2 regions of the Nocardioides panacisoli genome follow, and region 2 is predicted to be linked to the other one. Evidence: predicted binding sites of a transcription regulator. Region 2 holds the regulator's gene; the other holds the start of a gene.

Region 1 (15,236 bases), 680 kb from region 2:
CCGCGCAGCGGATGGGCCGCGCGGTCGCGACCCACCAGCCGGTTGAGCCAGCCGACCCGGTCGGTGGTGCCGGGGTCGGCGTCCTCGACGGCCTCCATCGCCGCGAAGTGGGACCGGTTGGGCGTGGGCAGCCCGGTGGCGTGGACGGCGGCCACCCGGCCGGCGTCCCACAGCGGCAGCAGCGGTGCGAGGTGGGGGTGCAGCCCGAAGAAGCCGTCGGAAGCCAGCAGCTGCTCGCCCGGCACGGCGATCGTGGGCCGGGCGGCGGCGTACACGGGGTCGCCGTGCGGCACGACCAGGCTCATCCCGTCCACGGCGCCCCGCATCGAGAGCACGACCAGCACCTGTGGGGCCGAGCGCGTGGCGGCGTAGGAGGTCTCCATGAAGGCGGTGCCGACCATCGCCGTCGTCGACCCGCCGAGCAGTGCCCCGCGCAGCAGTCCGCGGCGGGAGAGGGCGGCGTACTCCGGGCAGCCGCAGGATCCGCCGGCGTCGGTCGGGTGGTCGGTCACGGGCGCTTCACCGCTCCATGTGGGCGGGGGAGTCGAGGAGCACGGTCAGCAGCAGCGGCATCCCCTCGTCCGCCACCCGGTGGTCGGCGGTGATGATCGTCGACGGCTCGCACCCGGTCGCCTCACACGCCGCACGCAGCAGCACCGACGTCGACCGGAGACCGAGCAGGGTCCGCGACAGGTGGTCGACCAGCGCACCGAAGCGCAGGGCCCGCTCGGGCAGCCACGACGTCGGCTCCCGGTGGGTGATCGCCTCGGTGGGCCATGCCCGGGCCGCCATCTGCTGGTGCAGGTCCAGCGAGGCGAGGAACCGTGCCGTGGAGGACCAGGCGAGCCCGTCGTCCGGCCGGCCGTCCGGCGTCCCCCAGCCGAAGGGGTAGTTGCCGAGGTCCTTGGCCTGCCACACCGTTCCCTGCGCGGCGGAGGCGTCGCTGATCGGCGCCGCCAGGCGGGCGCCGAGGGCACGGTAGGTGGCGACCACGTCCTCGTCGGAGGTGCGGACCTTGGCCTGATCGGCGGCGCGGAACTCCCCGGTGTCGACCAGCACCCGCAGCACCGGTGCGATCGCGGTGTCGTGGTCGAGGTAGGTCTCCGCGAGGCGCGCCACCACCGCCGCGGACGGCTCGTCGCCGATGAACCGCACCGCCAGCTTGCGGGCGATCCGCTCGGCCGTCGCCGGGTGTCGCGCCAGGTGGCGCAGGTACGCCGACACCGCCGCGGTGCCGTCGGCCTCGGCGTTGTCGTGGGTGAAGTCCATGACCCGCACCGCACCGGTCCAGTGGCTCGCCGGGTCGTAGGCGTGGTCCCACGTGCGCCACTTGTCGACGCGGTGGCCGGTCAGCAGCAGCGCCGAGGCCCGGACGTCCGCCTCGTCGTAGTGCCCCCGGCCGACGGTGTGCAGCTCGAGCAGCTCGCGGCCGAGGTCCTCGTTCGGCGCGTCCTTGAGCGAGTTGGCGTTGCTCAGGTAGAGCGCCATCGCCGGGTGCAGGATCGCGGCCGCCAGCAGCTCGTCGAACCGCCCGAGGGCGAGCCGCCGCAGCTCCCGGCCGTACGCCGGCCGGTGGGGCCCGACGAGGCCCTCGGCGGGCACGTGGAAGTGGTGCTCCCAGAACTCCGCCATCATCTCCCAGACCTGCTGCTCGCCGTGGATGCGTCGCGCCAGCGCCCACCGCTGGTAGTCGATGTCGACGTGCCAGAAGGAGGGGAGGTCCCCGCTGCGGACCCGGTCGGCGAGCTCGGTGTGCGAGGCGGTGACGGTGGGCCACCAGGCGGCGGTGGCGGCGTACCACTCGTCGTCGGCGTCGGTCGCGTCGTCGGTCAGCTGCGCCTCGAACCACGCACGGAACCCGCCGGCGCGCTCCACGCGCTCCTGCAGTTCGGGCGTCCAGCCGTAGCTGAAGCGGGTGAGCGCGTGGCGCGTGGCGGGGTCCGGGACCGCCGTGGCGACGTGGGAGTGGGGACGGTAGGGCCCGGCCTCGGCCCGTTCGAGGACGCTCCCGGCGACGACGGCCGTGCCGGCCGCGGCCACGCCGAACCCGCGCCGGGTCAAGGCCCGGCGCCGGGAGGGTTCGGCAGGGAGCATCGGCAGACCTCGGCGCGTCGGAGCGGGAGGCGCGCCGCCGAGCCGACGAATCCCCCAGTCGCAGCACTGTAACCGGCGGTCGCGGGCTCCCGGCCGTCCCACCCCGCGGCGACCGGGTGCTGACTACCGTGGGCCCATGAAGATCAGCCGATCGGTCGCGACGACCGCGAGCCCCGACGCCGTCTACGCCTACCTCAGCGACTTCACCACCACCAACGAGTGGGACCCCGGGACGGTGGAGACCACCCGGGCCTCCGGCGACGGCGGTGTGGGGACGACCTACGACAACGTCTCGGAGTTCAACGGACGCCGCACCGAGCTCACCTACGAGGTCGTCGACCTCGACCCCGGCCGGCGCATCGAGCTCCACGGTGAGGGCAAGAGCGCCACCGCCGTGGACGTGATGGAGATCGAGCCGACCGAGCACGGCTGCCGCGTCACCTACACCGCCGACATCCGCCTCAAGGGCGTGCTGCGGCTGGCCGAGCCGTTCATCCGCGGCGCCTTCACCAAGCTCGGCGACGAGGCTGAGGTCGGCCTGCGGGACGCGCTCGAGAAGCTCTGAGCCGGCGCGCCCCGGCGGGCCGGCGGCGTACGCCGTCAGTCGACCGCGTGGTCCTTGAGGCGGTAGACCGCCGAGCGGCGGGCGGCCTGCGCGTTGACCTCGGCACCCTCCGGCGTCAGCGGCGTCACGTCCTCCGGCGCGAGCTCGCCGGTGCGCAGGTCGATCTGCTCGCTGCCGTAGCGCAGCACCGAGGCGGCGACCGCCGCGACGGGCACGGCCAGGAAGGCGCCCATGATGCCGAACAGGGTGCCGCCCGAGGCGACCGCGATCAGGATGATCCCGGCGTGCAGCTGCATGGTGCGACCCTGCAGGAAGGGCTGCAGCACGTTGCTCTCCACCTGCTGCACCACCACGATGATCACCAGGACGGCCAACGCCGTGCCCCAGCCGTTGCCGACCAGCGCCACGAGCACCGCCAGCGCACCCACGGCGAAGGCGCCGACGATCGGGACGAAGCCGCCGAAGAACGTCAGCAGCGCCAGCACGAACGCCAACGGCACCTGCAGCACCACCAGTCCGATGCCGATGAGCACGGCGTCGAACGCGCTCACCATCGCCTGGGCGCGGATGAACCCGCTCAGTGTCACCCACCCGCGGGTGCCGGCCTCGGTCAGGTGGCGGCCCGCGTTGCGGCCCGCGACGCGGCGGATCCACGGCAGGAACTGCGGCCCGTCCTTGAGGAAGAAGAACGTCAGCACCAGCACCAGCACCAGCGCGACGAGCGCCGACGTCGCGGCGCCCACGCCGGTGAAGACGCCGGAGGCGATCTGGGAGGAGCTGCTCTGCGCCCACCCCACGACGGAGTCGGTCAGCTCGGCGACCTGCTCGTTGCGCAGGTTGACCGGCGGCCCCTGCGCCCACCGCTGCAGCTCGAGCAGGCCCTGCGAGGCCTGGTCGAACAGGTCGGCGGACTGGCGCACCACCGACGGGGCCAGCGAGGCGAACAGCCCACCGACGATCGCGAACGGCACGATCAGGCCGATGAACGCCGCGAGCGAGGACGGCACGCGATGGCGGCGCAGCCACGCGACCGGCGGCCACAGCACGGTGGTGACGATCAGTGCCAGGATGATCGGGAGCACGCCGACCCAGAACTGGCCGATCAGCCACAGCACGGCGGTGACGGTGATCCCGATGAGGATGAGCCGCAACGCGGCGGTCGCGGCCATCCGCAGCCAGTCGTGGACGACGACGCTGCGGTCCACGCGGTCGGTCGCGGCCGGCGTCGACGCCTCGCCGGACCCGGCTGCGCGCGGGTCGTCGGCGGCACCACCGGCATCGTCGGCACCGCCGGCCCGGTCGTCACTGTCGGCATCCGCCGGGTCCGTTGCCGTGTCCGCGCCGGTCACGTGGTCCGGCGGCCGCGACTCCTCGGCGGCCTCGTGCGTCTCGGGCCGCTGCGTGCGGTCCTGCGGATCCGGTTCGGTCATGGCACCAACCTACGGCGCCGCGGCGACAGGGTTCATCCGCCGCGCGTCGATTCGGCGAGGAGGAGTCGAACGGGCGGTGACCGCGCCACGCACGCTGGATAGCCTCGCGGCATGACGACGCTGCGGTGGCTCTTCGGTGACCAGCTCGGGCCGCACTTCGTCGACGACCACGACGGCCCGCTGCTGCTGGTGGAGTCGCGCGACGTACTGGCCCGGCGGCGGTTCCACCGCGCCAAGGCCCACCTGGTGCTCAGCGCCATGCGCCACCGCGCCCGCGAGTTCGGCGACCGGATGACCTACGTGCAGGCCGACACCTACGCCGAGGCCGTGCGCTCGGTCACCGACGGTCCCGTGGAGGTCGTCCACCCCACCTCCTACGCCGCGCACCGGCTGGTCCGCCGCCTCGGCGACGAGCTCGACCTGACGGTGCTGCCGCCGCGCGGGTTCGCGACGCCGCGCGAGGACTTCGAGCGGTGGGCCGAGGGGCGTGGCGGCAAACGGCTGCTGATGGAGGACTTCTACCGCCGCGCCCGCGTCGCGCACGACGTGATGATGGCCGGCGACGAACCGGCCGGCGGCCGGTGGAACTTCGACCACGACAACCGCGAGCCGCCGCCCAGGGGCGCCGACACCCTCGGCGTGCCCGCGCCCTGGTGGCCGGAGGAGGACGAGGTCGACGAGGAGGTGCGGGCGGACCTCGACCGGTGGGAGTCGGAGGGCCTGGTCTCCTTCATCGGCGAGGACGGGCCGCGGCGGTTCGCCGCCACGCGCCGCGAGGCACTCGCCGCGCTCGACCACTTCGCCCAGCAGCGGCTGCCGCACTTCGGCGCCCACGAGGACGCCGTCCTCGAGGGGGATCCGTGGATGGCGCACTCGCTGGTCTCGGTCCCGCTCAACCTCGGGCTGCTCGACCCGCTGGACGTCGTACGCCGTGCCGAGCGTGCGTGGCAGGACGGCGAGGCCCCGATCGCCGCGGTCGAGGGGTTCTGCCGGCAGGTGCTGGGGTGGCGGGACTACGTGTGGCACCTCTACTGGCACTTCGGTGACTCCTACCGGCGGCGCAACGAGCTGGGCGCGACCGAGCGGATGCCGAAGTGGTTCGCCGAGCTCGACGGTGCCGCCACCGACGCCCGCTGCCTCTCCCACACCCTGGACCAGGTGGCCGAGCACGGTTGGGTGCACCACATCCCGCGCCTGATGGTGCTCGGGTCGTACGCGATGCAGCGCGGCTGGTCGCCGCGCCAGGTCACCGACTGGTTCCACCGAGCGTTCGTCGACGGCTATGACTGGGTGATGGTGCCCAACGTGGTCGGCATGTCGCAGCACGCCGACGGCGGGGCGATGGCGACCAAGCCCTACACCTCGGGCGGTGCCTACCTGGCGCGGATGACCGACCACTGCGGGTCGTGCCGGTTCGACCCGAAGGTGCGGGTGGGCGAGGACGCGTGTCCCTTCACGGCCGGTTACTGGTGGTTCCTGGACCGTCACCGCGACCGCTTCGCCGGCAGCCCCCGGATGAGCCGCGCGGTCAACGGCCTGGGTCGGCTGTCGGACCTCGACGCGCTCGTCGCGCAGGAGGACGAGCGCGGCAACCGGGCACCCTGAGACCCGGGGTGCGGTGCTCAGCGGGAGAGGACCGCACCGACCGGGGTGGGGCTGAAGCGGGGGAAGACCGCGGCCGGCGAGGCCCCGAGGCGCTGCGTGATCACCTCGGCGAGCACGCTGCGGTAGTCGGTGGTGACCAACAGGTCGGCGTCGGCGGTGTTGGTCAGTCCCGGCCAGGTGCCGTAGTACCCGCCCTTGACGCCGGCCCCCAGCAGCAGCATCACGTTGCCGTGGCCGTGGTCCAGCCCGTAGTTGGCGTTCTCCCGGGTGCGGCGGCCGAACTCCGAGAGCGTCACCACGGTCACCTTCGAGGCGAGTCCGCCCAGGTCGGTGAAGAACGCCGCGAGCGCCTGGGAGAACTCCCGCGTCATCGACTGCATCTGTCCCCAGGCCAGGGTGCCGAGGTTGTCGTGGTGGTCCCACGACCCGTGGTCGATGGTGATGACCTCGGCGCCCACGTCGCCCCGGATGGTGCGGGCCGCCGCGGCCAGCGCGTCGCCCAGGCTCGAGTTGCCCGGGTACGACGCCCCGTTGCGCGGGGTGGCCGCCCCGTTGCGGACGGGCGCGAAGTCGTCCACGGCCCGCAGCGCCCGTCGTGCTCCCGCACCGAGCGGGCCGCCGGTGCGGCGCCACATCGTGTTCATCGAGCGGGGACGCCGGTTCTTGGTGTCCCACTTGTCGTGCCCGGAGAGCTTCATGTCCTTGATCTGCTGCACCGCCGCGACATGGCTCGGGCCGATGAGGGAGGTCGGTGGTGCGGCCGCGCCCAGCTGGATCGCCTGCAGGGGGTGCTCGTAGGAGTCGCGCCCGACGAGCCGGTTGAGCCAGCCGACGCGACGGGTGGTGCCGGGGTCGGCGTCCTCGACCTCCTCCATGGCGGCGAAGTGGGAGCGGTTGGGCACCGGAAGCCCGGTCGCGTGAACGGCGGCGACCTTGCCCGACTGCCACAGCGGCAGCAGCGGCGCCATCTCCGGGTGCAGCCCGAAGAACCCGTTGGCCGCCAGCAGTGACTCGCCGGGGATCGCGATCCGTGGGCGCGCCTTGGCATAGACCGGGTCGCCGTGCGGCACCACCAGGCTCATGCCGTCCACGGCTCCCCGCATCGACAGCACCACCAGCACGCGCGGCGCGGACCGGGTGGCGGCGTAAGAGGTCTCCATGAAGGCCGAGCCGAACATCGCACTCGCCGACGCGCCCGCGACGCCACCTGCCAGCAGCGTGCCGCGCAGCAGTCCGCGGCGGGAGAGGGCGGCGTACTCGGGGCAGCCGCAGGCGTCGCCGGTGGCGTTGTCGGTGGCGTGGTCGGTGGCGTGGTCGGTGGTCTCGTGGGACATCAGGTCACCGCTTCATGTGGTACGGCGAGTCGAGGAAGACGGTGAGCAGCCGCGGCAACTCCCACTTCATGACCCGGTGGTCCGGGGTGATGACCGTCCACGGCTGGCAGCCGGTGGCCTCGCAGGCCGCCTGGAGCATGGTGGAGGTCGAGCTGCGACCGAGCATGCGCCGCGACAGGTGGTCGACGAACTTGGCGAAGCGCAGCGACTTGCGGGGCAGCCACGCCCGCCGCCGTCGGTAGGCGATGTGCTCGTTGGGCCACCAGCCGCCGCACATCATGTAGTGCACGTCGAGGGAGCCGAGGAAGCGTGCGGTGGACGACCAGGCGTCGGCGGTGTCCGGACGACCGTCCGGGCTGCCCCACTCGTACGGCATGTTGCCGAGCGTGCGGGCCTGCCACACGATGCCGTCGGCGGCGGCGGAGTTGCCCCTCGGGCGCTGCAGCCGGGCGTTGAGGGCGCGGTAGGTGGCGACGAGGTCCTCGTCGGGGGTGCGCACCTTGCGCATCCGGGCGGAGCGGAAGGCGGGCGACCGGACCAACGCCCGCAGCACGGGCGCAATGCGGGTGTCGTTGGCGAGGTAGACCCGCGTCAGCATGTCCACGACCGACGCGGGCGGGTCGTCGGAGATGAACCGGACGGCCAACTTGTGGGCGATCCGACGGGCCGTGGCGGGGTGGTGGGCGAGGTGGCGCAGGTAGGCCCGGAGCGCGTCGCGGCCGTCCGGTGCGGCGTTGGGGTGGGTGAAGCCCACGATCGACACCCGTCCGGTCCAGTGGTGCGCCGTGTCGTAGGTGTAGCGCCAGGTGCGCCACTTGTCGACGCGGTAGCCGGTGAGCAGTCGCGCCGAGTCGCGGACGTCGCGCTCGGTGTAGTTGCCGCGGCCGACGGTGTGCAGCTCGAGCAGCTCGCGGCCGAGGTCCTCGTTGGGTGCGCTGCGTGAGGAGTTGGCGTTGCTGAGGTAGAGCGCCATCGCCGGGTGCAGCACCGCGGCCGGCAGCAGGGCGTCGAAGCGGCCCAGTGCCAGCGAGCGGAGCTTCTTGCCGTAGGACACCCGGTAGGGGCCGACCAGCCCCTGGGCGGGGATGTGGAAGTGGTGCTCCCAGAACTCCGCCATCAGCTCCTGGACCTGCCGGTGCGAGCGCGTACGCCGGGCCAGCACCCAGCGCTGGTAGTTGATGTCGACCTGCCAGAAGGACGACAGCGCGCCGCTGTCGACCATCCCGACGAGGCGGTCGCGGGAGGCGTTGGTCGTGGGCCACCAGTCGGCGGTCGTGCGGTACCAGCCGTCGCTGTAGGAGCCGGAGAGCTGACGGTCGAACCAGCGGTTGAAGCCACCCGCCTTGGCGACCTGGCGCTGCAGCTGCGGGGTCCAGCCGTAGCTGAAGCGGGTGAGCGCGTGACGGGTCGCGCTGCCGGGGATCTTCGTCGCCCGGTAGCGGCGGGGGCGGTAGCGCCGTCCGGCGGCTGCCTCGCCGGCGGTGGCGCCGACCACCGCGGTGCCGACCGAACCCACGGCGGCTGCGGCGAGGCCACGACGGGTGAGGCCGGGCGTGCCGACCTCGTCAGCGGGACTGCTGACAGCCGTGCCGTCCCCGTGGGTCATCGCGGTGCCTCCGTCGCCTCTGCTCGGGTGCCCGAGCGCGGCGATCACGACCCGGACGCAGCAGTGTGGCCCGGTGCGACGGGGCGGTGCCGCCCGAGTACGGCGCGTCCCCGCTGGTCATTTCGGTCCGGGTGGCGGTGTCCGATCGGGGAGGGACGTGGGTCAGGAGGGGGCGGGCAGGACGCACAGCTCGTTGCCCGAGCCGTCGGCGTACACCTGCCAGGGCAGGTCGCCCCAGTCGTGGTCGTAGCGGCGGCCGCCGTGGGCGAGGATCAGCTGCTCGGCCTCGTCGGGGTCGTCGCCGCGCTCGAGTCGGATGTCGAGGTGGAGCCGGTTCTTCTCGGGGCCCTTGGGGCCCTCCTCGGGGCAGAACTCCAGCAGGGGGCCGCGGCGGGAGGGGTGGCGCAGGCTGACCGGCGCGTAGCCGTCGACCGGCGTCCAGCCGGAGAGCGCCGCCCAGAGCTCGCCGTCGCGGTCGGGGTCGGCCGAATCCATCGGGAGGGCGGCGATCGGACCGGTGTCGACGTAGGCGTCGCGGGACTCCATCACGCAGAACGGGTTGTCCTCGGGGTCGGCGAGCACCACCCACGGCACGTCGCCCTGGCCGATGTCGAGGTGGCGGGCGCCGAGGGCGAGCAACGCATCGACCGTCTCCTGCTGCCGGTCGCCGCCGACCAGGTCCAGGTGCAGCCGGAGCGGCTCGGTGCGTCGCTGCGGCACCCTCGGGAAGCACAGGTCGAGGTAGAGGTCGCCGCCCAGCTCGAGTCGGCTCTCGACGATGTCGGGCTCGTCGGTGAGCCGCGAGCAGTCGAGCGCCGCCTCCCAGAAGCCGCCCAGCCGGTGCGGGTCGACGGCATCGAACCCGAGGTTCTCCAAGTACATGTCGTCACGCTAGTCCTGCCCGCCGACACCCGCACCGGAGTTCCGCTGCGGGGGTCTCGACACGGGACGCTCGTTCCTCGCGTCCCGGCTCGACCACCAAGCCGCTCGAGTCGCCTTGCTGGTCGAGCCGCCGGAGTCGCCTTGCTGGTCGAGCCGGTCGAGCGCCAGCGAGGCCGTGTCGAGACCCCCGGAACCTGAGCCGCCTTGCTGGTCGAGCCGGTCGAGCGTCAGCGAGGCCGTGTCGAGACCCCCGGAACCTGAGCCGCTTTGTTGGTCGAGCCGGTCGAGCGCCAGCGAGGCCGTGTCGAGACCACCGCGACCGCGGCACCCGCGGCACCCCACGGCGTACCGTCGATCCCATGACGCCAGCAGAGCTGCTCATCGATGCCGTCGGACGGGTGCGCCAGGGCGTCGACGCCGTCCTGGACGGCATCAGCGAGGACCAGCTGCACCACCGCGTCGGACCGGACGCCAACCCGATCGGCTGGCTGGTGTGGCACCTGACCCGGGTGCAGGACGACCACGTCGCCGACGTCGCGGGACGCGAGCAGGTGTGGACCGCGGAGCGGTACGCCGATCGCTTCGCCCTGCCCTACGACGTCGCCGACATTGGGTTCGGCCACTCCAGCGACGAGGTCGCCCTCCTGCGCGCCCCCGAGGGGCTGCTGCGCGAGTACCACCACGCGACCCACGACCGGACCGTCGCCTACCTGCGCTCCGTCGCCGGCGACGACCTCGATCGCGTCGTCGACGCGGCCTGGGACCCACCGGTCACCCTCGGGGTCCGGCTGGTCAGCGTCGTCAACGACACCACGCAGCACGTGGGCCAGGCGGCCTACCTGCGGGGCCTGCTGTCCGGCTGACCGACCAAACGACGGTTGTCATCGTATTCGAACAGATGTATGGTAGGGGACAGGTCCATTGGCCGGTGCCCCTGCTGGGGGAGGAGGCGGGACCAGTCTCGAAGGTTTCGTGATTGCATCGGGATCCGGTGCCTCCGGCGGGGCGCTGGACGAGTCCCGCTGTCCCGGAGCCTTCTCGATGACCCTCACGCTGTTGCCGACGCACCCGATCCGCGGCTGTGCCGCAGCGGTGCGCGCCCAGGTGGCCGAGGTCGCCGACGTGGAGCCGGCCTACATGGCCGCCGCGGACAAGGCCGCAGCGCTGGAGGACCTGGCCCGTGCCGAGGCGCAGGTGGCCGAGCTGCGGTTGCGGGTGCTGGCGGTCAGCGACGACGTGGCCGCCGAGCACGGCGCTCGCGACGCGGGGGCGTGGCTGGCCCACCGGACGCAGGCCGAACCGCGGGCGATGCGGGCCGACCTCGCGCTCGCCCGCGACCTGGACCGATCCCACACGCTCGTGGCCGAGAGCATGCGCTCCGGTGCGGTGTCAGTGGCGCACGCCCGCGTCATCACCGACGCCGTCGACGCGCTGCCCGGCCACCTCGGTCCCGACGTGGTCACGTCCGCCGAGCAGACGCTGGTGGGGTACGCCGACCAGTTCCGTCCCAGCCAACTGCGGCGCCTGGGACGTCGGATCCTCGACGTCGTCGCGCCTGAGGTGGCCGACGCCGAGGACGCCACGGTCCTCACCGAGCAGGAAAGGCGGGCGCGGGAGCGGGCATCCCTGCGGCTGCGCCGCACCGGTGACGGCACCACGCGGATCACCGGGCTGCTGCCCGACCAGGTCGCCGACCGCCTCACCACCTACCTCGAGGCGTTCACCTCGCCACGGCGCGAGAGTGCGCAGGCAAGGCTGGACCAGCAGGGCTGCGACCGGGTGCCGCAGCACCGGGCCCACGCCCACGCGTTCGCTGCGCTCCTGGAGCACCTCGACCCGGCCCAGTTGCCCCACCACGGCGGGGACGCCACGACGGTCATGGTCACCCTCACGCTCGACCAGCTCCGCACCGACCTCGCCACGGCCGGCCTCGTCGACGCCGACCTCGACTCCGGTCCCGGCCTGACCGCCGACACCGCACGCCGGTTGGCCTGCACCGCCAGGATCATCCCGGTCGTCCTCGGCGGCGACTCCGCGCCACTCGACCTCGGCCGCGCCCGTCGCCTCTTCACTCCCGCCCAGCGCAGGGCGCTCCGACTGCGGGACCGCCGCTGCCGCGCCGAGGGCTGCACCGTCCCCGCCACCTGGTGCGAGGCCCACCACCGACGCCCCTGGGCAGACGGGGGATCCACCGACCTCGCCGACGGCGTACTCCTGTGCTCCCACCATCACCATCGGGCCCACGACCCGACCTACCGCACCGACACGCTCCCCGACGGCGACCTCCGATTCCACCGGCGCCAGTAGCGGACCCGTGGACTCCCGACCCTTGGTCCGGTGGGATACGCATGGGGTGTGCTCCACCGACGAACCCTGCTCAGCGGCAGCGCCGCACTGCTGCTGGCCGGCTGCTCTCGCTCGACCACCGGCCCGACCGGGTCGAGCACGCCGCCGACGAACGGCGCCGGCGCGACGGAGACGATCGCCTACGGCGAGGACCCCGCGCAGTTCCTCGAGCTGACCCGGCCGCAGGGCACGTCCCGGGGCGTGGTCGTGGTGATCCACGGCGGATTCTGGCTCGCCCAGTTCGACCTCTCCCTCGGACGACCACTGGCCGCCTCGCTCGTCGATGACGGTTGGACGGCTGCGAACCTGGAGTACCGGCGCGTCGGCAACGGCGGCGGCTGGCCGGCCACCTTCGACGACGTCTCCGCCGGCATCGACGCCCTCGCCGACGTCGAGGACCTCGACACCTCCCGCGTCATCACGCTCGGCCACTCCGCCGGTGGCCACCTCGGCGTGTGGGCGGCTGCTCGCCAGCGGTCGGAGCGCTGGACCGACGCCACCGTCCCCGTGACGGGAGCCGTCTCCCAGGCGGGCGTCCTCGACCTCCGCTCCGCCGTCGACCAGTCGCTGGGCGGCGGTGCCGTCCAGGGCCTGATGGGCGACGACCTCGAGGCACAGTTCGCCACCGTCGACCCCCTCAGCCAGGTCCCGCTCGACGTCCCCGTGCGCTGCATCCACGGCAGCAGCGACGGCAACGTGCCGCTCTCCCAGTCCACGGCGTACGTCGACGCCGCGACCGACGCCGGCGCCGACGCCACGCTCACCGAGGTCGACGGCGACCACTTCACCCTCATCGACCCGGGCAGCGGCGCCTGGCGGCAGACGCGCGAACTCCTCGACGAGCTCGTCTGAGGGCCGGCGACCCCCTCTCGGCCGGTCGCCGATGCATGGATCCGCCGCGAGTGGGTACGAGGGCCTCGTAGGAACCCGAATCCACGAGGAGGATCCCGTGCTGGAAGCATCGACGATCGAGGGCACCAACGTCGTGAGCCTCACCGTCGACGGCGCCATCAGCGCCGACGAGCAGAAGGCGGCCCAGGACGTCATCGACCGCGCCGTCGCCGACCACGGGTCGGCACGTCTGCTGCTGGACTACGCCGGCGTCGACGTGGGCCGTGTCGAGCCCAAGGCGGTCTGGGAGGACCTGAAGGCGACGCGCGTGCTCAGTGACGTCGAGCGCGTCGGCGTGGTCGCCGACAGCGGCCTGCTGGACAAGCTGCTGGGCAGCATCAGTGACGCCACGAAGCTCGAGGTGCGCTCCTTCGACACCCGCGACGACGCGGTCGCCTGGCTGACCTCGTGAGGTCGTCCGGCCCTGCACCCGTCCCTTGAACAATTCAAGAAAAGGGTGCAGGGTCGGAACCAGGACGCAACCAGCCCCGACGAGGAGGCGCCACACCATGGCCAGCGAGCAGAATCCCACCACCACCGATGCGGGCATCCCGGTCAGCAGCGACGAGCACTCGCTGACCGTGGGCCCCGACGGCCCGATCGTCCTCAACGACCACTACCTGATCGAGCAGATGGCCGCCTTCAACCGGGAGCGCATCCCGGAGCGGCAGCCGCACGCCAAGGGCGGCGGTGCCTTCGGCACCTTCGAGGTCACCGATGACGTCAGCGCCTACACCAAGGCCGCGGTGTTCCAGCCCGGCACGCAGACCGACATGCTGGCCCGGTTCTCCACGGTGGCCGGCGAGCGGGGCAGCCCGGACACGTGGCGTGACCCCCGCGGGTTCTCGCTGAAGTTCTACACCTCCGAGGGGAACTTCGACCTGGTCGGCAACAACACGCCCGTCTTCTTCCTCCGCGACCCGATGAAGTTCCAGCACTTCATCCGGTCCCAGAAGCGTCGCGCGGACACGAACCTGCGCGACCACGACATGCAGTGGGACTTCTGGACCCTCTCGCCGGAGTCGGCCCACCAGGTCACGTGGCTGATGGGCGACCGCGGCATCCCCAAGACCTGGCGCCACATGAACGGCTACTCCAGCCACACCTACATGTGGGTCAACGCGCAGGGCGAGCGGTTCTGGGTCAAGTACCACTTCAAGACCGACCAGGGCATCGACTTCCTCACCCAGGACGACGCCGACCACCTGGCCGGTGCCGACGGCGACGCACACCAGCGCGACCTGTACGACGCGATCGAGCAGGGCAACCACCCCAGCTGGACGCTCTACGTGCAGGTGATGCCCTACGAGGAGGCGAAGACCTACCGGATCAACCCGTTCGACCTCACCAAGGTGTGGCCGCACGGGGACTACCCGCTGATCAAGGTCGGCACGATGACGCTCAACCGCAACGTCACCGACTACCACACCGAGATGGAGCAGGCGGCGTTCCAGCCCAACAACATGGTGCCCGGCACCGGGCTGAGCCCCGACAAGATGCTGCTGGCGCGCGGCTTCTCCTACGCCGACGCCCACCGCGCCCGGCTCGGGGTCAACTACCAGCAGATCCCGGTCAACCGTCCCAAGGCGCCCGTCCACAGCTACTCCAAGGACGGCGCCATGCGGGTGGAGAACGTCACCGACCCGGTCTACGCCCCCAACTCCTACGGCGGCCCGCACGCCGACCCGGAGCACTACCCCGAGACGGCCGTCTGGGCCGCCGACGGGGAGATGGTCCGGCAGGCCTACACGCTGCGCGAGGACGACGGCGACTTCGGCCAGGCCGGCACCCTCGTGCGGGAGGTCATGGACGACGCCCAGCGCGAGCGGCTGGTCGACAACGTGGTCGGGCACCTCTCCGACGGCGTCTCCGAGCCGATCCTCGAGCGCGCCCTGGAGTACTGGCGCAACATCGACCCGGACATCGGCGACCGGATCGCCTCCGGGATGGGCCGCTGACAGCACGGCTGACCCCCTCAGCCGACCGCCCGGTGCCGCTGGTCGAGCCGGCCGAGCGCAGCGAGGCCGTGTCGAGACCGATCCCGCGGGTCTCGACACGGTCCGCTCCTCCGTCGCGGCCCGGCTCGACCAGCAAGGCCGGGAGGTGTGCCCGGATCAGTGATCAGGCGTCGTCCCCGGTCGACTGGTCCTCGGTGGCGCCGTGCCCGTCGAAGTACGACGCCACCTGGTCGGCCTCCTCGGCCACCGTGGCCTCGTCGACCAGGTCGCCCGCCTGCTCGGTGAGCAGCGTCGTCCAGTCATCGAGGATCCCCTGCGCCGTGCCGTCGTCGTACAGCTCGGCCTGGAGCCGCTCGACGGCCTCGTCGTAGAGGGCGGCGAACTCCTCGTTGTCCTGGAAGCGTTCGACCAGGACGTTCGAGCCGCCGGGCCCGCCGCGCATCCCGCCGCCGGGCATCTCGCCGTCGGTCGGTGGCTCGAAGCCCTCGGGCATGTCGGGCATCTCGCCGTCGGTCGGTGGCTCGA
Region 2 (15,236 bases):
TACCGCGGCACCGACATGGTCGAGGCGCTCACGGAGGTCCTGGGCAAGGCGGCGTACTTCGTCGAGCGGGACGAGGCCGGCTCGGCCGTCGAGACGCCCATCGAGGCACGGCTCCTGACCTGATCTCTGGTCGTCGCACACCGACGTACCGAACGGCCCGCGCGACCGTGGTTTGGGGCCCGTGGGCGGGGCGGTGGCGCCGTTGAGTACGTCCGGGTGCGGTGCCTGTGGATGAGCACAGTGGGATCGATGGCAATCCGGCACCGTGCTTGCCATGTCCGTCGTCGATGAACTCCAGCGCTCGGGTGGGATTGCCGCCCGCGGCGACCTGGTGCGCCGGACCTCCCGACGTGAACTCGACGCCGCGCGCGTTTCGGGTGAGGTGGTGCGCGTCGCACGGGGACGCTACGGGCTGCCCTCGATCAGCGACGGCCTCGCTGCCGCGCACGCGCTGACCGGCGTCCTTTGCCTGGAGAGCGCAGCCCTGCACTGGGGATGGGCGGTGAAGTTCCCGCCGGGCCGCCCGCAGGTGGCACTGCCACCGAACCGGAAGGTGGTCGCAGAGCAGACGGCGAGGGTCGAGCTGCGGCGACTGCGGTTCGGTCCTGACGACGTGAGCGACGGCGTCACCAGCCCCGATCGGACGCTCGTCGACTGTCTGCGCATGTTGGATCCGGACCGAGCGCTGGCCGTCGCCGACTCGGCCCTGCGCGAGGGCTACGCGCTGCGTCGACTCCAGGCGCTCGCGCGGGACGCCCGTGGTCCCGGAGCACGCCAGGTGCGGTGGGTCGCCGCACACGCCGACGGCCGCGCCGCCAACCCCTTCGAGACGACGGCGCGCTACTTGACCGAGCAGGTGGAGGGGCTGCGGGTGAGGCCGCAGGTTCCGCTGTGGGGCAGTGAATTTCTCGGGCGGCCGGACCTGGTCGACGTCGACCTACAGATCGTGATCGAGGCCGACTCGTTCGAGTGGCACGGCGACCGTGTCGCGTTGCGCAACGACGCGCGCCGCTACAACGGCATGGTCGTCCACGGTTGGCTGGTGCTCCGGTTCAGCTGGGAGGACGTGATGCTCCATCCCGCCCAGGTACTGGCAATCCTGCGGGCAGCCGTACGGGAACGTACCGAACGATGCGGTGCGTGTCGGGCTCACGCCTGAGGAGTGGCAACAACCGGCCCTGACGCGTCAGTCGGTACGTTCGCCGACGAAGCTGAGGTAGTGCTGCATCTCGGCGATGGACTCCTCGATGTCGGCGAGGGCGCGGTGGGCGCCGGCCTTGGCGAAGCGCTCGTCGTACTTGCCCTCGAAGACGACCTTCCACGCCGAGACGTCGAGCATCCGGTAGTGCAGCCGCGAGTCCAGCCGCGGCCACTCGTTCGCGATGAACTTGCGGTCCTGGTGGATGGAGTTGCCGGCGAGCACGACTTTCGTCGCGCCGTCGCCGAAGTGCTCGTCGACGAAGTCGAGCAGCTCGTTCTCCACGGTCCGGCCGTTCTTGCCGTGCTCGTTCTGCTCCAGCAGGGCCTCGCGCACCGCGGCGTTCGCCTCCCAGAAGTCGCCCACCATGCGCTTCTTCATCAGGGCCGGGCCGCACTGCTTGACGGCCTCGTAGGTGTCGAGCGTGGTGAAGTCCCAGTCGGTGGCGATCGCGGCCACCTCCAGGATCCGGTCCTCGACCGGGTCCAAGCCGGTCATCTCCAGGTCCACCCACAGCAGCGCAGCGCTCATGGCCGCAGCGTAGCCACCGGTGCGGACCCCGCCCGAACTCAGCCGAAGCCGTGGGTGGTGTACGCCGCCACGCCGCCGGTGCGGATGCCCTCGAGCACGACCAGCTCGTGCGGCACCACCGGGTCGGGCAGGGCGTCGAGGGCGAACCACTGCAGGTCGGCGCACTTGTCGGGTTCGGTGATGCGGGGTTCACCCCGCCAGTCGCGGGCGGTGAAGAAGAAGTCGATGCGCTCGTCGATCGCCGGTCCGCCGGCGGTGCGCTGCATCGAGGTGAGGAACTCCAGGGCCAGCCCGTCGACGGCGATCTCCTCGTGCGCCTCCCGCTGCGCGGCGTCGTACGCCGTCTCGCCGGCCTCGACGTGGCCCGCGGCGGCCGCTGCCCAGTGGCCGTCCATGAAGCCGGTGTGCTGGCGCAATTGCAGGAGCACCTCGGTGGACCCGACCGCCGTCTCCCGCAGAAGGAAGACGTAGGCGGCGGGGACGACGGCGAACCGAACCTTGCCGGTCGTGTCGTCCCTGATGGTCACCGAGGTGCTCTGCCCGTCCGTCGTTCGTGCGCCGCCCGAGGGCGGCGTCACGAGCTCAGTTCTGGATGTCGTCGTCCTTGCCGTCGAGCTTGTCGAGGGCGTCCTTGGCCTTGTCCGTGCCCTGCTGGATCTTGTCGTCGTACTTGCCGCCGGTCTTCTCGCTCAGCTTGGCCGCGCCCTTGTCGATGCCGTCGCTGATCTTGTCGCCGTGGTCGTCGACGGCTTTGGTCAGCTTGTCCTTGGCCTTGCTGAAGAAACCCACGAGACTTCTCTCCTCCAGAGGGGGGGTGTGCGTGACGCCAGCCTAGCCAGAACGCCACACTGGCACCATGGTCACCGCCGCCGAGCGTCGCGCACAGCCGGCCGTGGTGGCGGTCGTGGGCCCCACGGCCTCGGGCAAGACCGGCCTCTCGCTCGACCTCGCGGAGGCGTTGGGCGGCGAGGTGGTCAACACCGACGCGATGCAGGTCTACCGCGGCATGGACGTCGGCACCGCGAAGCTGCCGCCCGCCGAGCGTCGGGGGATCCCGCACCACCTGCTGGACACCCACGAGGTGCGCGACCCGGCGACGGTGGCGCAGTTCCAGGGATGGGCGCGCGACGCGATCGCGGAGATCCGCGGGCGCGGCCGCTCGCCGGTGCTGGTGGGCGGCTCGGCGCTCTACACCCGTGCGATCCTCGACCACTTCGACTTCCCGGGCACCGATGCCGCGCTGCGGGAGGCCTGGGAGGCGGAGCTGGCCGAGCGCGGGTCCCACGCGTTGCACGCACTGCTGGCCGAGCGCGACCCGGCGGCGGCCGAGCGCATCGTGCCCGACAACGGTCGCCGCATCGTGCGCGCGCTCGAGGTCATCGAGCTGACCGGTCGACCCTTCTCGGCCAGCCTGCCGCGGCAGGAGTACGTCGACCCCACGACCGTGCAGGTCGGTATCGAGATCGACCGGGCGGTGCTCGACGAGCGCATCGAGCTCCGCGTGGACCGGATGTTCGACGAGGGCCTCGTGGCCGAGGTGGAACGGCTGGTCGGGGCGGGCCTGCGTGAGGGACGCACGGCGTCCCGTGCGATCGGCTACCGCGAGGTCCTGGCGCACCTGGATGGAGAGATGACGCTGGCGCAGGCCCGTGACCGGATCGTCGTGGCGACGCGGCAGTTCTCGCGCCGCCAGATGGCGTGGTGGCGCAAGGACCCGCGCATCCACTGGGTGGCCCACGACGACCCGCACCGGATCGACCGTGCGCTGTCGGTGGTCGGCGAGAGGGTGGCCCCATGAACGATCGGCGGCCCACCCTGACCTACTACACCGCGACCAGTCTCGACGGCTTCATCGCCGACGCGGAGGACTCCCTCGCATGGCTCTTCGGCAACGACCAGGACCACGAGGGTCTGCTCAACTACGACGCGTTCTTCGCCGACATCGGTGCGATCGTGATGGGGGCGACGACGTACGAATGGGTGCTCGCCCACAGCGCCGACGTCGTCGAGGAGGTCGGGTCGCCGTGGCCCTATGACCTGCCGGCGTTCGTGATGACCCATCGCGACCTCTCCGCCGAGCCCGGCCGCGACATCCGGTTCGCCTCCGGTGAGGTGCGTGCCGTGCACGACGCCATGGTGGCCGCCGCCGACGGCAAGGACCTGTGGGTGGTGGGTGGTGGTGACCTCGCCGGCCAGTTCGCCGACGCCGGGCTGCTCGACGAGGTCATCACCTACGTCGCGCCGGTGACGCTGGGTTCGGGGCGTCCGCTGCTGCCGCGTCGTCTCGCACTCGAGCTGGTGGAGACGGGACGCAACCGGGACTTCACCTGCCACCGTTACCGCGTGCGGGGACCGGGGGAGTGGTGAGACCGACGTAGCCTCGGTGCCATGACGCTTCCTGCTCCCAGCCCGAGCACTGCCGCCCTGGTCACCGGCGCCTCGTCCGGCATCGGTGCCGCCATCGCCCGCGAGCTCGCGACCCGCGGTCACCGCGTCGTGTTGGTCGCGCGCAGCGAGGACAAGCTCCGCGAGGTCGCCGACCAGGTCGTCGCCGCCGGCGGGACCGCCGACGTCCTGCCCACCGACCTGGCCGACCGCGCCGCCCGGGCCGAGCTCCTGGACCGGGTCGCGGACCTCGGTGTCACCGTGGACGTGCTGGTCAACAACGCCGGCTTCTCCACCACCGGCCCCGTGGCCGACGCCGACGTGGAGCGTGAGCTGGACCAGGTCGAGGTCGACGTCGCCTCGGTGGTCGACCTGACCACCCGCTGGCTGCCCGGCGCCACGCAGCGGGGCCGGGGCGCCCTGCTCAACGTCGCCTCGACGATCGCCTTCCAGCCCTTCCCCGGCCAGGCGGGGTACGGCGCCGCGAAGGCCCACGTGCTCTCCTACACCCAGGCGCTCGCCGCCGAGACCAAGGGGACGGGCGTCACCGTGACCGCCCTGTGCCCGGGCCCGGTCGACACCGGCTTCGTGGCGGCAGCCGGCTTCACCGAGGAGGAGGCCCACGGGTCGGTGCCGCGGGCGATGTGGGTCAGCGCACCGGCCGTGGCCCGGGCCGGGATCGACGGCCTCGCCAAGGGCCGCACGGTCGTCGTGCCCGGCGCCCCCAACCGGATCGGCGCGATGCTCGCGCCGCTGGTCCCGCGCTCGGCGCTGCTGCCGCTGATCGCCAGGGGCCACCCGGCGCTGCGGCGCGGTCGCCCGACCCGGTGACCCGGGGCCCAACTAGGCTGGGAACGTGAGCGACGCCTACCCCTTCGCGAAGGGCCACGGCACCGAGAACGACTTCGTGCTGCTGCCCGACCCCGACGGCACGGTCCACGTCGACCTGACCGCCGGCCGGGTGCGTGCGCTCACCGATCGCCGCGCCGGACTCGGTGGTGACGGCGTACTCCGCGTCGTGCGGACCGAGGCCGTCGACGAGGCGCGCGGGCAGGACGCCGAGTGGTTCATGGACTACCGCAACGCCGACGGCTCGCTGTCGGAGATGTGCGGCAACGGCATCCGCGTCTTCGGGCGCTACCTGGTCGAGGAGGGGTGGGCCGACCCGACGCGGCCGCTGCCGATCGCGACCCGCGACGGCGTCAAGACGCTGCGCTTCGACGGCCCCGACATCACCGTCGACATGGGCGCGCCGCGGCTGCTGGGCGAGACCGTCATCGGCGTCGGCGGCTGGGAGTGGTCCGCCCGCCACGTCGACATGGGCAACCCCCACGCCGTCGCCTTCGTGGAGGACCTCGACGACGCGGGCCCGCTGCGCGAGGCACCGCTGCACGACCCGGCGACCTATCCGCACGGGGTCAATGTCGAGTTCGTCCAGCGGCGTGCGCCGCACCACGTCGCGATGCGGGTCCACGAGCGTGGCTCGGGCGAGACCCGCTCCTGCGGCACGGGCGCGTGCGCGGTCATGGTCGCCACCGCGGTCGCCGACGACGCCGAGCGCGGTACGCCGTACCGCATCGACCTGCCCGGCGGCACGCTGCGCGTCACCTGGACCACCGAGGACCGGGTGCTGATGACGGGGCCGGCCGTGATCGTCGGCCGCGGCACGACCTCGCTCTAGGGGTCCTCGCCGGCCCGGTTAGTCTCCGAACATGGAACTCTCCGGATCTTCAGCCATCGTCACCGGCGGCGCCTCGGGCATCGGCGCCGCGGCCGCCCGCCAGCTCGCCGCCAAGGGCGCGACCGTCGTCGTCGCGGACCTGCAGGCCGACCGCGGTGAGGCACTCGCCGACGAGATCAAGGGCGTCTTCGCGCAGGTCGACGTCACCGACACCGACCAGATCGGTGCGGCAGTGACGGCCGCCGCCGACATCGCCCCGTTGCGCGCCGTCGTCAACTCCGCCGGCATCGGCTGGGCCCAGCGCACCATCGGCCGCGACGGCCAGGTCGAGTCCGCCCACGACCTGGCCGCCTTCACCAAGGTCATCGCCATCAACCTGATCGGCACCTTCGACATGGTCCGCCAGGCCGCGACCGCCATGAGCCAGAACGAGCCCGACGCGGACAACTGCCGGGGTGCGATCGTCAACCTCGCCAGCGTCGCGGCCTTCGACGGCCAGATCGGCCAGGCGTCGTACTCCGCCTCCAAGGGTGGCGTCGTCGGCATGACGCTCCCCGTCGCGCGGGACCTCTCCGCCGCCGGCATCCGCCTCAACACCGTCGCCCCCGGCCTGATCGACACCCCGATCTACGGCGAGGGCGAGCAGGCCGAGGAGTTCAAGGCCCGGCTCGGCCAGAGCGTGCTGTTCCCCAAGCGTCTCGGCGTCCCCGACGAGTTGGCCAGCATGGTCCTGGAGTGCCTGACCAACTCCTACATGAACGGTGAGGTGATCCGGGTCGACGGCGGCATCCGCATGCCCCCGAAGTGACCGACGACTTCATCGCCCCCTCGGCACAGGGGGGCGATGAGGTGCTCTACCGGCGGACGCTCGAGCCCGAGACGTCCTGATCGGCCTGCGCGGCCAGCTCCTCCTCGATCGGGGCGGAGCGGATCGCCACCGACCCGGCGACGGCCATGACGCCGGTGAGCACGATCAGCATGCCGATCGGCACGCCCCAGGTGTCAGTGGCGTCGTGCAGCAGGCCCACCGAGAACGTCGCGGTCGCCGCGAGCAGGTAGCCGGTGCCCTGGGCGAAGGACGAGAGCTGCGCGCTGCCCTGCGGCGTGCGGGCACGCAGGCCGATCAGCGCCAGGCACCAAGTGAAGGCCGAGCCGCCGGTGCCCAGCAGCAGGCCCCACAACCAGCCGCCGAGGAAGAGCGGGGCGGTCGCCACACCGAGCCAGCCGGCAGCGGTGATGGCGGCGAAGCTGATCGGTACGGCGACCGAGGTGCCGGCGTACCGCATCAGCACCGGCAGGGAGAGCGTGATCGGGATGCCGACGGCGATCGTCACGCCGAGGATCGCGCCGGCGCGGGTCGCGTCGACGCCGGCGTCGGAGAAGATGTCGCTCCAGTACCCGAACTGGGCGTAGGCCTGCGAGGACTGGGCACCGAAGAGGAGCGCGAGCGCCCACGCCACGCGGGTGCGAGCCACGCGGGCCAGCGAGATCGTCGCCCGGGTGCGGGCCGCGCGGCGCTCGTGCCGCGGCGGCCGCTCGGCGATGGCGGTGGGCAGCCACACCGCGAGGCCCACCAGCGCCAGCAGCGACCAGGTGGCCAGCGCCACGCGCCAGGAGTCGAAGGCGTCCGCGATGGGGGCCGAGGTGCCGGCCGCGACCGCCGCACCGGTCAGCAGCGTGCCGCCGTACAACGCACTGACCAACGGGACCCGGTTGGGGAAGTGCTGGCGGGTCAGCGGCGGGAGGACGACGTTGCCCAGGGCCGCACCGAACATCGCCACCGTGGTGGCCAGCAGGAACCCCCACGCCGAGTCGGTCACCGCGCGGGCCAGCAGGCCGACGACGATGGCGGTCAGCAGCAGCACCGTCACGCGGTGCACGCCCAGCCGCATGATCACCGCGCCGGCGCCCAGGCCGACGACGGCGAAGCACCACACCGGCAGCGAGGTCAGCAGGCTCACCGTCGTGGCGTCCATGCCCAGGCCCTCGCGGAGCTCGGGCAGCAGCACGCCGATGCTGGTGACGCCGGCACGCAGCGAGCTCGCCAGCATCACGATGCCCAGCCCCAGCACCAGTGCGGTCCACGGCAGGGTGCGGGCGGGGCGGCGTACGTCGGTCACCGGACGAGTCTCGCAGGGGGAGCGGCGGGGTCCGGCATCGACGACGGTGCGAGAGGGAACACGTCGCGTCGTGGGGTCACGGACGTCGGAGGACCTAATCGGATCGCGCTCCGTGCGGCGCCGCCGTACGCTGGAGGCACCCATGACGAACGCATCTGAATTCTCCCTCGACGACGAGCTGGCCGAGACCGCCGGCTGGGACGACGAGGACGACGCCACCGGCCGCGGGGACAGCCCCCGCAGCGGCACCACGTCCGCCACCTCCCGCGCGGGGGCCCCGGACGCGACACCCACGACCGGCGACCTCGACCTCGACGCCCGCCAGACGCTGCGGCGCGTCGCTGCGCTGCGCACCGACCTGGAGGACATCTCCATGGTCGAGTACCGCCAGCTCCGCCTGGAGCGGGTGGTGCTCGTCGGTGTGTGGACCGAGGGCACCGTGCAGGACGCCGAGAACTCCATGGCCGAGCTCGCGCTGCTCGCCGAGACCGCCGGCTCGGAGATCCTCGAGGCCGTCTACCAGCGCCGGCAGGCACCCGACCCCGCGACCTACATCGGCCGCGGCAAGGTCGAGGAGGTGCGCGACATCGTCAAGGCGACCGGCGCCGACACCGTGATCTGCGACGGCGAGCTCGCGCCCTCCCAACTGCGCAACCTCGAGGACCGCATCCACGTCAAGGTGGTCGACCGGACCGCCCTGATCCTCGACATCTTCGCCCAGCACGCCAAGTCCAAGGAGGGCAAGGCGCAGGTCGAGCTGGCGCAGCTGAACTACATGAAGCAGCGCCTGCGCGGGTGGGGCGGCAACCTCTCCCGGCAGGCCGGTGGCCAGGCGGCCGGTGGTGAGGGCATCGGTGGTCGCGGCCCCGGTGAGACCAAGATCGAGACCGACCGGCGCCGCATCAACGACAAGATCGCCAAGCTCCGCCGCGAGCTGAAGCAGATGGCCGGCACGCGACGCACCAAGCGCCAGGAGCGGCAGCGCAACCAGGTGCCCAGCGTCGCCATCGCCGGCTACACCAACGCCGGCAAGTCCTCGCTGCTCAACCGGCTGACCGGCGCCGGCGTGCTGGTCGAGGACGCGCTCTTCGCCACCCTGGACCCGACCACGCGGCGTACGCAGACCGCCGACGGGCGGGTCTACACCATGAGTGACACCGTCGGGTTCGTCCGGCACCTGCCCCACCAGCTGGTCGAGGCATTCCGCTCCACGTTGGAGGAGGTCGCCGACGCCGACCTGCTGGTGCACGTCGTGGACGGCTCGCACCCCGATCCCGAGGGACAGCTCTCCGCGGTGCGGGAGGTGCTCGCCGACATCGAGGCCGGCGACATCCCCGAGATCGTGATGGTCAACAAGGCCGACCTGGCCGACCCGCTGGTGCTCTCCCGCCTGCGGCGCAGCGAACCCCATGCGGTGGTCGTGTCGGCGAAGACCGGTGCCGGCATCGAGGAGGCGGTCGCCGCCATCGAGGCGGACCTGCCACGCCCCGACGTGGAGTTCTCCGCGCTGGTGCCCTATGCCCGCGGGGACCTCATCGACCGGCTGCACCGCGACGGTGAGATCACCTCGCTCGAGCACACCGCCGAGGGCACCCGCATCACCGGCCGCACGACCGACGCGCTGGCCGGTGAGCTGGCGGCGTACGCCGTCTGAACGACCTGTCGTCGACCCCGTCTAGGGTTGCCGCCATGTCCGGGGTCGAGGGTGCGCAGGTGCGAGAGGCGTTGGCGGCTGCCGTCGCGGCCGTCGGTGGTCAGGAGCGTGCCGGGCAGGTCGACATGGCCGAGGCCGTCGCCACCGCGATCGCCCGTTCCCAGCACCTGCTGGTCCAGGCCGGCACCGGCACGGGCAAGTCGCTGGGCTACCTGGTCCCGGCCCTGCTGCACGACCAGCGCGTCGTCGTGGCGACCGCCACCCTGGCCCTGCAGCACCAGCTCGTGGAGCGCGACATCCCGCGACTCATGGAGGCGCTGAAGGACCGCGACGACGTCGACACCTCCTTCGCCGTCCTCAAGGGCCGGTCCAACTACGCCTGCCTCCACCGGGTCCGCGAGGGCGTGCCCGACGACCAGGGGTCGCTGGTGGACCTGCCCGAGGGGTCGATGGGCGCCAAGGTGCTCGAGCTGCGCGAGTGGGTCGAGTCCGAGGCGGAGTCCGGCGGCACCGGTGAACGGGACGGGGCGCCGCGGCACACCGACAAGGAGTGGCGCCAGGTCAGCGTGAGTGCCCGGGAGTGCGTGGGTGCGGCCCGGTGCCCCTTCGGCGCGGAGTGCTTCGCCGAGCTGGCCAAGGAGCGAGCCCAGCGGTCCCACCTGGTGGTGACCAACCACTCGCTGCTGGCCATCGATGCGATCGAGCAGATCCCGATGATCCCCGACTACGACGTGGTCGTCGTCGACGAGGCCCACGAGCTGACCGCCCGGGTGACGCAGGCCGCCACCGACGAGCTGTGGGCGGCCGACGTCGAGCGGGCAGCGAAGCGCAGCGTGCGCCACGTCGAGGGCGACGAGGCCGACGACCTGACTGATGCCGCCGAGGCATTGCGTGACGCCGTCACCGTCGCCGAGCCCGGCCGGATCGACCGGTTGCCCCAGGACCTCTCCGACGCGCTGGAGCTGGTCCGCGACGCCGCACGCGCCTGCGCCTCGGCGTTCCCCAGGTCGTCCGGGGACGAGCCCGACGCCGCCATGAGCCAGGCCAAGGCGAGCGTGCAGGAGCTCTTCGCCACCGCCGAGCGGATGGCGGCGCTGGGTGAGTCCGACGTCCTGTGGCGCACCGAGGGCACCGAGCGGATGCCGCCCCGGCTCTGCATCGCACCGCTCCAGGTGTGGGGCCAACTACGCGACAAGCTGCTGGCGGAGAAGACCGCCGTGATGACCTCGGCGACCCTCAAGCTCGGCGGCGACTTCACCGCGGTCGCGACCAGCGTCGGCCTGAAGCCCTCCGAGCAGGTGGCGGTCGGCACCGACGGCCCGGACACCCGGCCGTCGGGCGCCGACGCGGACGGTTCCCCCGAGGGCCACGACGAGGCACAGCCCTGGGTCGGCCTCGACGTCGGCAGCCCGTTCGACTACGGCAAGCAGGCCATCCGGTACGTCGCCCGACACCTCCCGCCACCGGGGCGCGACGGCCTCGGCAGACCGCAGCTGGACGAGATCGCCGAGCTCATCGACGCCGCCGACGGTCGCACGCTCGGCCTGTTCTCCTCACGCCGCGCGGCGGACGCCGCCGCCGAGGCGATGCGGGAGCGGTTGCCGCACCTCACCACGCTCGCCCAGGGCGACGCCCAGCTGCCCGAGCTCGCCCGGCAGTTCACCGACGACCCGCACACCGTGCTCTTCGGCACCCTCGGCCTGTGGCAGGGGTTGGACGTCCCGGGGGAGACGTGCCAGCTGGTCATCATCGACCGGATCCCGTTCCCGCGGCCCGACGACCCGCTCCTCAGCGCGCGCCAGCGCGCCGTTCAGGCGGCGGGTGGCAACGGGTTCATGCAGGTCGCGGCCACCCATGCCGCCCTCCTGCTCGCGCAGGGGACCGGCCGGCTGATCCGCACCTCCAGCGACCGCGGCGTGGTCGCGGTCCTCGACCCGCGACTGGCCACGGCCCGCTACGGGTCGTTCCTGGCCGCGAGCCTGCCGCCGATGTGGCCGACGACCGACCCGACCGTCGTACGGCAGGCCCTGGCGCGACTGGCCGCTGGCTAGCTGTAGTGCTAGCGGACCGCCTTGGTGGCGATCCAGAAGTTCTCGTTCTCGTCCTGCGGTACGCCGTCGCAGGTGTTGTCCGGTCGGTCCTGGTTGCACCGGTAGCGGGTGCTGGCGTTGACGACGGTGAACTCGATCCAGTTCACCTTCGACTTCCCGTAGGGCAGCTTCTTGACCTGCTTGCCGTCGCCGCCGAGGTAGAAGAACACGCGCTTGATGCCGCCGCCCTTCTTGTTGATCTCGGCCATCGCGTAGCCGCCCTTGCCGTGGGGGAGGCCGTGGACGCGCACCCGGAGACGCCAGCCGTAGCGCAGCTTGCCGGCGGGGATGTAGCGGTAGGTCGCGCTGGAGAGGTGGGACCGCTTCACGGCCATGGTGCGCTTGCGGTTGTCCTTGAAGTGGCGGAACCGGGTCTTGAGCGGCGCGGCCGGGTAGTTCTGCGCGCTGCCCTCCTGGTAGGCCCGCCCGGGACGGCGGTTGTCCATCGCGAAGTTGGCGAAGTCCACCGTCCAGTTGCCGCCCACGCCGTAGTCCACCGCGCCCTGGAGTGCCTTGAGGGAGTAGTGGTCCTTGGGGTTGCGGCTGCCGTCGTAGCCGCGCCACGCGTCTGCCTTCTGCCACGCCTTGCGGACCACCTTGGCGCCGTAGCGCTCGGAGAGGTTCCGGAAGAGGATCCAGTTGGCGTAGGGGTTCGCGTCGGGGGCGTCGATCGGGACCCGCGGGGTCTGCAGGGCGCTCGGGCTGGAGTAGAGGAAGTTGACGTTGTCGTTGACGTCGTCGAAGACCTCGTCCTCGATCCAGGTCGCGGTCGCCTCCATGAACCACACGTCCTCGGCGTAGTCGTAGGCGAACTGGACGACGTGGAAGTACTCGTGCGCGGCGGTGGCCCGCATCAGCCGGTCCGCCGTGCCGGCGCCGCAACCGCCGGAGCAGAATTCCGAGAAGTTGTTGTCGAGGACCACGTATCCGCCCGCGCCGCGACCCCAGAGCGCGTTCTTGCGGTCCGCGACGGCGTAGCCGAAGACGCCGACGTCACGGCCGATGTCGGCCAGGTAGACGTCGGGGCGGTTGTCGCCGCCCCGGCCGGCGTCGTTGAGCGGGCCCCGGAAGCCACGTCCCCGGATGCGCTGGTGCGCGGTGGTCACCGCACGGCGTACGTCGACCGCGAAGGAGCGGCTGGCGGCGTGGCGGCCGCCCGTGACGTAGTGCACGCACACCGCCGAGCTGCAGGTGCGCCGGGAGGCCCCGTCGGGATACTTGGGCTCGTACGCCGGCCCACTGCCGTCGGTGGGGCGCGCCAGCAGCGAGTCGGCACGCTCCTGCTCCTTGCCCGAGAGCGCGTCGCGGGTCAGGAAGAGGTCGCGCATGGCCATCGTGAGGTCGACACCCTGCTGGCGGGAGTCGTCGGGACGGCTGCTGCCGCGGCCGATGTTGCCCGAGAGGATGCCCTCCACCATGGCGAGCGCCTCCTGGGCGCGACCGCGCTTGTCGTCCTTGTCCTTGGCGACGGCGCTGGTCGGGGCCAGCAGGGCGGCAGCGAGCGTGAGGACGATGGCCGGCAGTGCAACGAGGCGCGCGCCCCGCAGACGGGGGTGGTTCATGACGTGCTGCTCCCAGGGGGAAGACGGAAGGGCCGGGCCAGCCTACGGCAGTGATGCCGCCCCGTGGGGCAACGCCGAGCCTCAGATGCTGCGCATCACGGCGGTGACCTTGCCCAGGATCGTGGCGTGGGTGCCGTCGATGGGCTCGAATGCGTCGTTGTGGGGCAACAGCCAGACCTGCCCGTCCTTGCGCTGGAAGGTCTTCACCGTCGCCTCGCCGTCGATCATCGCGGCGACGATGTCACCGTTGTCGGCATCGGGCTGCTGGCGGATCACGACGAAGTCGCCGTCGCAGATCGCGGCGTCGATCATCGACTCGCCCGAGACCTCGAGCAGGAACAGCTGTCCCTCGCCCACGATCTGCTTGGGCAGCGGCATGACCTCCTCGATGCGCTCCTCGGCCAGGATCGGGCCGCCCGCGGCGATACGGCCCACGAGGGGGACGTAGCTGGCTGCGGGGGAGGCGTCACCGGCGCCGGTCTCGTCGTAGCTGGACTCCTCGGCGGCGGAGAGCGACTTGCGGGCCTTCATCACCTCGGGGAGGAAGACCTCGAGGGCGCGCGGCCGGTTGGGGTCGCGCTTGATGAAGCCCTTGTCCTCGAGCGTGCGCAGCTGGTGGGCGACGCTGGAGGTGCTGGTCAGGCCGACCGCGCTGCCGATCTCGCGCATGCTGGGCGGGTAGCCACGGTTCTCGATGCTGTCCTTGATGGTGGCCAGCACGCGCTGCTGTCGCGGGGTCAGCCCGGTGGCGTCCGGCGGCCCGTCGGGGAACTCGGCAACCTTCTTCAAGCCTGCCTTCTGCTTGCCGGCCATGGCGTCCTCCTGCGCAGCGGTGATCGAGTGCCTTGACGGTAGTCCTCCCAGCGCACGGTTTCAAACAACTGTTCGAACCGCGCGTGTCGCGACACGCCTCGAACAAGGATTCGAACAGGTCCTTGACTTCGTTCGAACAGGTGATCTAACCTCGCACATGTGTTCGATCGAACGTCTGATCGATCCGCTGGCCCGATCGCCGTACGGCGAAGTGTCGGCGGTCCCGACTAGACATCGCATCGCACGCACGACCCCCGCCGATCACCGGATCGACACTTCCCCCTGGAGGTCCCCATGAGCACGATCGCCCTTGCCCCGCAGGTCTCCTACGACGCGCGCCGTCCGGCGCCGGTCCGCCTCACTCGTCGCGGCCGGGTGGCCGTCATGGTGCTCGGGCTGCTGCTCGCGCTGGGCGCCGCCGTCTGGCTCGCTGCCGGATCCGTCGCCTCCGACGAGGCCGGCGTGGTGCAGGTCGAGGTCGTGACCGTCGACCACGGGGAGACGCTGTGGGACATCGCGGCCGACGCCGCCGCGGGTGGCGACGTGCTGACCATGATGGATCGCATCCGCGACCTCAACACCTTCGAGGGCAACCTGCTCCAGGCGGGTCAAGAGCTGCGCGTTCCGCTCGACTGAGCGCGCGCACGGACTACTCGCCGACCTCGACCCCCGGCGAGTGGTGGGGAAGACGAGGGCGGGACCGCGACGGTCCCGCCCTCGACGCATTCGGGCGACCTCACTCCTTGCGGGGGAGGAGTGCCAGGCCGAGCCCGGCGACGGCCCACGTGCACAGCACGAGGACTGGCGCCAGGGCGCCGGCGCCGTCGAAGTACGACGTGCTGCGCAGCGCGCTCCCCACGGCGCCCGGCGGGAAGAGCTGCCCCAGCGAGCCGAGAGGGATCAGGTGGGGACTCGTGGCGACACCCGACAGTGGGTTGCCGATGAGCATGACCGCGAGCGCCACCACGCCGATGCCCGCCGGGCCGATGAGGTGGCGCAGGCCGATGATCGGCAGTGCGACTGCAAGCACGCCGAGTGCGATGACGCCGGCGTTGGCGGCGTAGGACCCCGCGACGGCGTCGAGGCCGAACTGCAGCAGTGCGGCGAGGCCGAGTGCGCCGAGCGCTGCGGCGAGGGCGGCGGCGAGGAGTCGGTCACGGATGCGGGGCAGCGCCAGGGACGTGACGGCGCCGATGAGGATG

The links. Region 2 encodes LexA, which represses DNA repair genes until DNA is damaged. Its sites were predicted from a motif close to TCGAACANNTGTTCGA; they were not measured.
Positions count from the first base shown of each region.
Region 1: a site for LexA is predicted at 10,407-10,422, ahead of KUV85_RS13535 (HNH endonuclease signature motif containing protein). Genes of this name have one in related genera too.

Region 1 is NZ_CP080409.1:2,788,999-2,804,234, forward strand. It holds gene KUV85_RS13490 (DUF1501 domain-containing protein) at 1-512, opposite strand, end outside; gene KUV85_RS13495 (DUF1800 domain-containing protein) at 520-2,094, opposite strand; gene KUV85_RS13500 (SRPBCC family protein) at 2,231-2,659, shown strand; gene KUV85_RS13505 (AI-2E family transporter) at 2,695-4,089, opposite strand; gene KUV85_RS13510 (cryptochrome/photolyase family protein) at 4,201-5,694, shown strand; gene KUV85_RS13515 (DUF1501 domain-containing protein) at 5,712-7,028, opposite strand; gene KUV85_RS13520 (DUF1800 domain-containing protein) at 7,033-8,634, opposite strand; gene KUV85_RS13525 (VOC family protein) at 8,797-9,516, opposite strand; gene KUV85_RS13530 (mycothiol transferase) at 9,876-10,379, shown strand; gene KUV85_RS13535 (HNH endonuclease signature motif containing protein) at 10,558-11,823, shown strand; gene KUV85_RS13540 (alpha/beta hydrolase family protein) at 11,872-12,714, shown strand; gene KUV85_RS13545 (STAS/SEC14 domain-containing protein) at 12,812-13,165, shown strand; gene KUV85_RS13550 (catalase) at 13,263-14,711, shown strand; gene KUV85_RS13555 (CotH kinase family protein) at 14,875-15,236, opposite strand, start outside.
Region 2 is NZ_CP080409.1:2,110,196-2,125,431, reverse strand. It holds gene KUV85_RS10405 (peptidase E) at 1-123, shown strand, start outside; gene KUV85_RS10400 (DUF559 domain-containing protein) at 275-1,159, shown strand; gene orn (oligoribonuclease) at 1,187-1,729, opposite strand; gene KUV85_RS10390 (NUDIX domain-containing protein) at 1,768-2,256, opposite strand; gene KUV85_RS10385 (antitoxin) at 2,312-2,518, opposite strand; gene miaA (tRNA (adenosine(37)-N6)-dimethylallyltransferase MiaA) at 2,586-3,527, shown strand; gene KUV85_RS10375 (dihydrofolate reductase family protein) at 3,524-4,096, shown strand; gene KUV85_RS10370 (SDR family NAD(P)-dependent oxidoreductase) at 4,118-4,945, shown strand; gene dapF (diaminopimelate epimerase) at 4,971-5,795, shown strand; gene KUV85_RS10360 (SDR family NAD(P)-dependent oxidoreductase) at 5,827-6,603, shown strand; gene KUV85_RS10355 (MFS transporter) at 6,650-7,915, opposite strand; gene hflX (GTPase HflX) at 8,058-9,569, shown strand; gene KUV85_RS10345 (ATP-dependent DNA helicase) at 9,605-11,620, shown strand; gene KUV85_RS10340 (MXAN_6640 family putative metalloprotease) at 11,629-13,221, opposite strand; gene lexA (transcriptional repressor LexA) at 13,303-14,034, opposite strand; gene KUV85_RS10330 (LysM peptidoglycan-binding domain-containing protein) at 14,329-14,670, shown strand; gene KUV85_RS10325 (hypothetical protein) at 14,771-15,236, opposite strand, start outside.